DNA from 2 places in the Halobacillus sp. ABH2_015 genome. Region 1 is predicted to be linked to the other one. Evidence: riboswitches for the same ligand, from Rfam matches in the RefSeq annotation. Region 1 holds a riboswitch; the other holds the start of a gene.
The links. A riboswitch is a leader RNA that binds a small molecule or an ion and turns the genes downstream of it on or off. The one in region 1 is predicted to bind FMN.
Positions count from the first base shown of each region.

Region 2: another riboswitch for FMN. It lies ahead of ACXAD6_RS13335 (ECF transporter S component); the one in region 1 lies ahead of ribD (bifunctional diaminohydroxyphosphoribosylaminopyrimidine deaminase/5-amino-6-(5-phosphoribosylamino)uracil reductase RibD).

Region 1 is NZ_JBSWUG010000002.1:3,162,475-3,166,891, reverse strand. It holds gene ACXAD6_RS16485 (glycoside hydrolase family 13 protein) at 1-1,248, opposite strand, end outside; FMN riboswitch at 1,693-1,842, shown strand; gene ribD (bifunctional diaminohydroxyphosphoribosylaminopyrimidine deaminase/5-amino-6-(5-phosphoribosylamino)uracil reductase RibD) at 1,974-3,068, shown strand; gene ribE (riboflavin synthase) at 3,068-3,718, shown strand; gene ACXAD6_RS16470 (bifunctional 3,4-dihydroxy-2-butanone-4-phosphate synthase/GTP cyclohydrolase II) at 3,734-4,417, shown strand, end outside.
Region 2 is NZ_JBSWUG010000002.1:2,518,935-2,523,351, reverse strand. It holds gene ACXAD6_RS13345 (hypothetical protein) at 1-434, opposite strand, end outside; gene ACXAD6_RS13340 (hypothetical protein) at 716-1,426, opposite strand; FMN riboswitch at 1,620-1,766, shown strand; gene ACXAD6_RS13335 (ECF transporter S component) at 1,927-2,529, shown strand; gene ACXAD6_RS13330 (hypothetical protein) at 2,766-3,074, shown strand; gene ACXAD6_RS13325 (TraR/DksA C4-type zinc finger protein) at 3,113-3,493, opposite strand; gene ACXAD6_RS13320 (hotdog fold thioesterase) at 3,527-3,913, opposite strand; gene ACXAD6_RS13315 (1,4-dihydroxy-2-naphthoate polyprenyltransferase) at 4,047-4,417, opposite strand, start outside.

The DNA of each region.
Region 1 (4,417 bases):
CGGCGTACGGCTGTTGTCCCTGGATGTGTTCCAGAGAATGTTCATAATGTCCTTATGAGCCATGCCTTTTGCTTTTTTGTTCTGATATAAATTTTTCGCAGCCACATCATCATAATCTTCAATGGAAGGGAAGGCCATATTCGTCATGCCGATTTCCTGACCTTGATAAATGTAAGGCGTCCCCTGCATAAAGAAATACATCGTTGCAATCGCCGTCGCACTTTCGCGCCAGTAGACTTGATCATCCCCCCACGTCGAAACGACACGGGCCTTGTCATGGTTTTCTACAAACAAAGCGTTCCATCCATCCCCTTCAAGAGCTTTCTGCCATCGGGTCAGTACTTTTTTCAAACCCTTAATGTCAAGCTGCTGTTCAGCATCCTGATCCCAAAGGTCCAGGTGCTCGAATTGGAAGATCATATCCATTTTTCCGTTGTCGCCGACCCATTGATCCGCTTCATCGGCACTTACCCCGTTCGCTTCTCCGACCGTCATCACGTCATAATTATCGTATGTGCGGTCTTTGAATTCCTGAAGGTGGGTGTGGATCCCTTTTTGGTTCATATGCATATCAAAAGAGGACACATACGTTTCTTTTTCAGGGTTCGGCATATCTGGAAAGCCCGGCCGCTTTTTGATATGGCTGATGGCATCTATGCGGAAACCGTCGATTCCTTTATCCAGCCACCAGTTGACCATGCTGTATAGAGCTTCGCGGACGTCTTCGTTCTCCCAGTTCAAGTCCGGCTGCTTTCTGGAGAACACATGAAGGTAATACTGCCTTGTTTCCTCGTCATATTCCCATGCCGATCCTTCAAAGATACTCTCCCAGTTGTTCGGTTCGCGGCCGCCTCTGCCATCGCGCCAGATATACCAGTCCCTCTTGGGATTGTCCTTGGATTTCCGGGATTCCAAAAACCATGGATGTTCATCACTTGTATGGTTGAGGACGAGGTCGATGATCAACTTCATGTCACGTTTATGCACTTCCTTAAGCAGCTCGTCGAAATCCTCCATCGTTCCGAATTCATCCAGGATGTCCTGATAATCGGAAATGTCATAACCGTTATCATCCTTCGGGGATTTGTACATTGGGCAGATCCAAATGAAATCAATGCCCATATCCTTCAAATAGTCCAGACGGCTGATCATTCCCTGCAGATCGCCGATCCCATCTCCATTTGAATCCTGAAAACTTCTAGGGTAAACTTGATATCCTACCGCTTCTTTCCACCATACCCGTTCCATATACAGCCCCTCTTTCCTAATAAAATCATTCGTGATATGCAAACGTTTTCTCAGTGAGAATGATTGAATAAACAGCTTGTTTATTCAATAACCATAACCATGAAAATCTAAAAATATATCTTATTATGCAAACGTTTTCCTGATAAATCTATACTAGCTGATTTTCTTCTGCTTTACAATAGGAGGTTCGTGAAAAGAGCAGGCTTACACATCATTGGATTGTTAAAATCAGGTGGTGCATCTTCTGTTGAGGATGTTGAAAGGCTGTCATGAATCCTGTTGATTTCACAACAAAGCGGCGTGAATCCGGTGGACAGTTATCCGTGTGCCCATCATAAGGGCGGTCAGTTTTATGAGTACATAGCCTTAATGGGTGCTGTTTAAACCTTAAGGATTGCGGCAGATGGGGATTTCATATATATTTAAAGTAATTCAACTGAATATGGAAACCTTCGGGGTCGGGTGAAAGTCCCAGCCGGCGGTAATGAGCTTATGCTCTCAGCCCGCGACGGAGAATCAGTGTTAAGCACGGTTCTCCCTGATTTGGTGAAATTCCAAAGCCGACAGTTAAAGTCTGGATGGGAGAAGGTTGTGGAAACGTATCGGTACCGTTCATGCAACACGTGTACCCTTTGTTTGCTGTACGCAAAAAAATGACGTTTAAGACCCTGGAGAAGTATGTCTTCTTCAGGGTTATTTTTATGGAAAAAGAGCAGGTGATGAAGATGGAGCGTGATGAGCAGTACATGGCAATGGCTGTACAGATGGCCAGGGAAACGGTCGGCCAGACGAGTCCCAACCCTTCAGTAGCCGCCATTGTGGTCAAAGATAATCAAGTCGTCGGTATAGGCGTGCATGTGAAGGCTGGTGAACCTCATGCGGAAGTGCACGCACTACGGATGGCAGGAGAAAAAGCGGAAGGCGCGGACATCTATGTCACTCTTGAACCGTGCAGCCATCATGGACGGACACCTCCGTGTGCCGAAGCTGTCGTGAAGGCAGGCATCCGCCGGGCCGTTACGGCTTCATCGGATCCGAACCCTAAAGTTTCCGGCCGGGGCATTGAAATGATGAAGCGGCAGGGCGTGGAGGTCCGGACGGGTGTTTTGAAAGACGAGGCAGATGAACTGAATCGTGCCTTCTTTCATTACATTCAAACAGGTGAACCTTATGTCCGTTTAAAGACAGCGATGAGCCTTGACGGGAAGATTGCCACCGCCAGTGGAGAGAGTCAATGGATCACAGGAGAAGAGGCGCGGCAGGACGGACACCGCTATCGTCATCAATCGGACGCGATTCTAGTCGGGATCAATACGGTCATGATGGATAATCCGACATTGACGACAAGAATTCCGGGTGGCGGAAAGCATCCGATCCGTCTTGTCCTCGATACGCATCTTCGTATTCCGACTGCTTCGAATCTGATACAAAATAATGAATCTCCAACGTGGATTTTCACGTCAGCGGATATACCGGATGAAAAGCGTCTGATTCTTGAAGAGCATGCCCATGTCCACGTCATTCCGCTTGGCCGCACCATCGATCCTGGAGAAGTCCTGCGCTATTTAGGAAAGCACAAGGTCACCTCTCTCCTTGTTGAAGGAGGGGCCACCATTGCCGACGCTTTTGTCAGATCAGGAAAGGTGAATGAGACGATTACGTATATTGCTCCCAAATTGATCGGTGGAAAAGAAGCACTGACCCCGGTTGCCGGCCGCGGCATCCAACAGTTGAAACAGGTGACATCTTTTGAGTTTGTATCGACCGAACAGCTTGGAGAAGATATTAAAATTGTTTCGATAAGAAAAGGGGAATCCTAATGTTTACAGGAATTGTAGAAGAAATAGGAACACTGCAGTCCGTTAAAAGTAAAACGGAAGCTTTGGAGATAAAGATTGCTGCATCCAAAATTCTGGAAGATATCAAGCTTGGGGACAGTATTTCCATTAACGGTGTCTGTCTGACCGTGACAGATTATACGAAGGATACCGCATCCTTTGATGTGATGCCGGAAACATACCGCGCCACCAACATCCATGAATTAAAGCAGGGCAGCGATGTCAATCTTGAACGCGCGATGGCGGCAGATGGGCGGTTCGGCGGTCACCTTGTATCGGGTCATATTGACGGTACGGGCAGCATTGTATCAAAAAGGCCGGAGTCCAACGCCGTCTATTACGACATACAGCTTCCGTCCGACTTGGTTCCTTATTTTGTCTATAAAGGCTCGATAGCTGTTGATGGTACATCCCTGACTGTATTCGGAGTAGAAGAGGATCGTGTCACCATTTCTTTGATTCCGCACACGATGGAACATACCGTTCTCGGCAGGAAAGGTCCGGGAGACAAAGTTAATATCGAATGTGACATGATTGGAAAATATGTCGCTCACTTCCTGAGTGGGCAGAATCAAGAGCACCCGCAAACAGCCATCTCCAAAAAGATGCTGGCTGATAACGGGTTTGCATGAAGAGGGGGAAAGCATATGTTTGATTCGGTTGAAAAAGCGATTGATGTATTGAAGCAGGGAAAGCTTGTCATCGTTTGTGATGACGAGGACAGGGAAAATGAAGGGGACTTTATTGGAATCGCGGAGCATGCTTCCACGGAGATGATCAATTTTATGATCAAGCATGGGCGTGGGCTGGTTTGTGCCCCGATTACGAATGAAACAGCTGGAGCGCTCGAGCTGATGCCTATGGTCAATGACAATTCAGACCCTAATCAGACAGCGTTTACGGTCAGTGTGGATCATAAAGAGACAACAACTGGAATTTCAGCGGACGAACGGGCCCTGACCATCAGGGAAATGCTGAACCCGGAAAGTAAAGCTTCCGATTTCCAGCGGCCCGGTCATATTTTCCCGTTGATTGCCAAGGAAGGCGGTGTCCTGCGCAGAGCGGGTCATACGGAAGCGGCTGTCGACCTGGCACGTCTTGCGGGAGCCCGGCCGGCAGGTGTCATCTGTGAAATCATTAAAGATGATGGAACGATGGCCCGTGTGCCTGACCTGAAAGAAATGGCCGAGGCGTTTGACATTCCGATGATCACCATTGCGGATTTGATTTCATACCGCCATGAGCAGGAAAACCATGTGACCCGGGAAATCGAGGTGCAGATGCCTACAGAATACGGCGAATTCCGAGCGGTAGGCTTCAAGAATGATATC
Region 2 (4,417 bases), 640 kb from region 1:
GGGAAATCTGTGTGTTCCTGGAACGGAATGGTTGTCGAAAGGGTAACTAATTCCAACCCTAGAATGTTTGTACGGATGTTGATTGTAGCGGGGATCAGTCCGATGTTAACGACTTTATTTTTGATGATTCTTGCATTCATTGTGATGTTATTCAAGTCAGGAACGACTTCAATTGATAAGATTCCGGCAATAGTAATTGCACCAAAAAGGGATAGAGGAAGCGTTGTTTCAGCAACCTTCTGCACTTCTTTTGTACCAACCAGAGCATTTTCTACAAAGCAGTCGCTGTTTAGTTTAGCCGGCTTCATTTCAGGTTTTTTGAAGCTGCACTTACATCCGGACGGACAATACTGTTTTTTCTCGCCTTTCTCTTTTTTCTTAGGAAACTTCATCGGCAGTTTCCCGGGCACGGAAATTTTCCTGCAGTGCGCCATATTTCTTCCACCTTTATCAATAAATTTGTGTTGTACATAGGTATACTATTCCTGAAGAGATGGACGGTGTAGGCCGGTGTGATAGATTTACTGGAATAGGCTGTAAGATTCGTTTAGATGCTGCTGAAAGAACTTCCTGATCACGGACGCGGCTGTCTGCAGCAAACCGGTTTAACGGTCATGGACTCCGCACAGAAGGGCATTTGTTTTAAGGAATGATAGGTAATGGAATGATAAAAGAGAGCTTATCGATAAGCTCTCTTTCCTTCCAAATGAAAAATTTAGTCGTCTTCGGATCCGGAGAAAGTGAAGGATGAAGTTTCTGTGTCCTGCTTGCAGCGGTTGGGGTTCAAATCACAAACGTTGCCGTGCGCGTCACGAATGACAGGTCTTGTAACAGTAATGGTGGTTTGAAGAATGATTTTCACAATGATCCCATCTACCAGCCCTAATCCAGCCAGATCGACAACGGGAACTCCCTCCTGCGTAAAAATCCCTTCGACTTCGAGTGGTGTTTCTGTCAGGGTATCTTCCGGACATGCCCCGGGGAAATCCGTGTGGGCTTGGAATGGGATGGAAGTATTCAATACACCAGTTCCCAAGGCACCATCGTTATCAAGGAAACTGACAGTCACTACAGCCGGAATTAAGCCAATGTTGACGACTTTGTTTTTAATGATCCGGGCGCTCATAGTGATATTCTCCAGATTAGGGACGACTTCTACAGACACCAGGCTGCCAATTGTAATTCCAGTAGCTGCGAATAAACCGAGTGGCAGGGTGGATTCAGCTACTTTTTGTACCTGTTTTGTCCCAACCAGAGCATTTTCTACAAAGCAGTCACTGTTTAGTTTGGCGGGCTTACGTTCAGGCTTTTTAAAATGACACTTACATCCGGATGGACAGTCATGTTTTGTCTCGCCTTTCTCTTTTTTCTTAGGAAACTTTATCGGCAGTTTCCCTGGAACGGAAACTTTCCTGCAATTCGCCATGTTTTTCCACCTTTATCCATAATATTGTGTGGTACATTGGTATCGTATTCATCCCCGGATAGCCGGTGTAGGCCAATGATAGATTTAACAGATCTGCTTTTTGATCAAAACAGAGGAGGGAAACGGCCGTCAGAACTTCCTGCTTGCACAGAGTACAGGTTTTGTATAAAATAAAGATACAAAATTATATTGATTCCATCTTCGGGGCAGGGTGAAATTCCCGACCGACGGTAAGAAGGCATAGTGACCTTTAAGTCCGTGACCCGTGCAGTTCTTCTGCATGGCTGACCTGGTGAGAGTCCGGGACCGACAGTTACAGTCTGGATGGGAGAAGATGTCGAGCGGAACAGGCAGCGCATGCTAGATATGCTGCCTCTATTTAGCCGTGGACCAAGACCATCCCTAAGCCCAATGCTTCAGGGGTTTTTTTATTGGTCAGGCTCAGCCGCTCACCTTCATCTGGGATGTGAATCAATGTGTAAAGATGAAGGGGGAGATCGATGATGAACCGTTATCCGGCTCAGTCATCAAGAAAATTATTTACATTGATTACGATTGCTTTGTTTGGGACCATTTCCATGGTTCTGATGCTGCTGAACTTTCCGCTGCCGCTGCTTCCGCAGTACTTGAAAGTGGATTTCAGTGATGTTCCTGCCCTGCTTGCAGGCATCATGTTTACACCCGCAGCAGGCATCCTTGTTGAAGCGTTAAAAAATGGTCTTTATTTTATATATACCGGTGCAGGAGATCCGGTGGGAGTGGTCGCAAACTTTGCCGCAGGCCTCTTGTTTATCCTTCCGGTTACGATGATCTATCATAAATTCAAGAGTGTTAAATCGCTTGTATCAGGACTTGTGACGAGTTCTCTGATTATGGCGTTCGGCATGGGTGTACTGAACTACTTTGTCATCCTTCCGGCTTACAGCTGGTTCATGGGATGGGAAACGATGAGTGCACAAGTGAAATGGATAACAGTAGTAGCAGGGATTCTGCCATTCAATGCTCTTAAAGGAATCATTGTGAGTGCACTGTTCACCCTGCTCTTTGTACGGATGAAACCTTGGATCGAACAGAAAAGTCCGCGGTCCTCATCCGCAGCGTAAAGGGAGAGCCGGCAAGTTATGAACTCGCCGGCTCTTTTTATATCGAAAAGGAAAATGATATAGAGGAAAGAATATCCTTCACTTATAGAAAAACATAAGGTTTTTTTCAAGATGCTGGCTGGGGTGTCAGGGGCTTTATCTATGAGCTGGAAAACCAGTGCGTTCTCCTATGTGTAAAAGCATCGTAAAAGGAGAAAGTAAACATGCTCTTACTATTTTGAAAGAGGTGTTTATGAATGAAAAAAATCATGGGAGCTGCTTTGCTGGTGATGGTTACATTAAGTGGCTGCGGAATGAACGGGAACGAGGATGGGCCGGAGGATATCAATTATGAGCCTGCCCGTTATGAACGTACAGATAGGAATGAAATGCCGGAGGAACAGCGTTTCCGCAACAACCGGGAGCATCAGGACATTGATGAAATGAGACGTGATTATGAAAGGGATATGCGTCAGAACGGGGAACGGGATACGCCGTTCAATATGGACGAAGAAGAGCCGGATTTAGATGAAGAACCTTCCGAACAGCTTCGGGAGATGGATTGACAAAAAAGGATGCCGTTTTGATGACGGCATCCTTTTTATCAGGCATCCTTTTCTATTTCCCGTTCTTCTTCAACGGTGTAGCGGGCGGTTGGAAGAGCTTCAAGTCTTTCGACAGGGATTGGGTCCCCTGATTTCTCACTGACGCCGTAACGGCCTTCCTCGATTCGTTTCAGGGCATCTTCCGCTGCCATGTGCTTCTCCCTTGCCTGTTCATAAAACGTCTGGCGTTTTTCCCGTTCGTGCTGATCTGTACCAAGGTTTCCCGGGTGGTCCGCGACGCTGGAAATTTCCCCTGTCCGGTCATTCGGATAAAGCTCCTTGGCATCATCCTCTTTGTACTTTTCCATTTCCTGTTCAGCTTCTTCTTTCATTTCTATGATCTGTTGTTTGAATTGTTGAATCTGCTTGTCTGATAACATGCTTCATGTCTCCTTCCTTTTTATAAGGATGGCTTACTTTTTTAAAGGAACAACCCCGAGGGTGCATCTGGAAATACAGAGCAGCGTGCCGGATTCATGGACGATACGGATTTCCCACACCATTGTCGTTTTACCGATATGGGAAGGGACGGCTGTTGCTGTCACCCAGCCTTCTCTTGCGCTCTTTATATGGTTGGCGTTGATTTCAATACCGAAGACCTGCTGCTCGTTGGTATCGATGTTTAAAAATCCGCCGATACTTGCGGCGCTTTCAGCCAGGGCAACGTTCGCACCCCCGTGGAGGAACCCCATCGGCTGATGAGTACGGGCATCCACTGGCATGCGCATTTCCACTTCATCCGGTTCTGCTTTCATGACTTCCATCCCCAGGGCTTCCATCAATGTATTCTTCATCATCATCTCATTCATAGTCATCCCATCCTTTATGTAATATTCCCATTGAACCAATGGTCAAACCTATAGAAAAGAAGGATGGTTCTCCATCCTTCTTTCAGACAATGGTGTAATGTGTTTACGCCGTTTCCCTTTTATATCAAAGAGGGAAGTACAGTTGTATAAGCAGCGACAATCCGAGTAGGAATCCATACAGGGTATTCGTCTGCGCTGTTGCTTTCATAGCCGGCATCATTTCCAGGGGTTCTTTTTTTCCTATAAATCCCTGAATGGCCTTTCTGGCTTTTCCTAAACTAATGAGAGTCACCAGCGACCACCATGGCAGGAGGCCGATCATCATAAGGACAGCCGTCCAAAGATAAGCGATGGCGAAGAGAGCTGTCAAAAAGCGGATGGATCCTTTATGGCCGAAAAGGATCGCTAACGTTTTCCTGCCGTTTTCAGCGTCGTTTTCCCTGTCGCGGATATTGTTCGCTAACAGGATGCAGCCGACGAAGATGGCGACGGGAA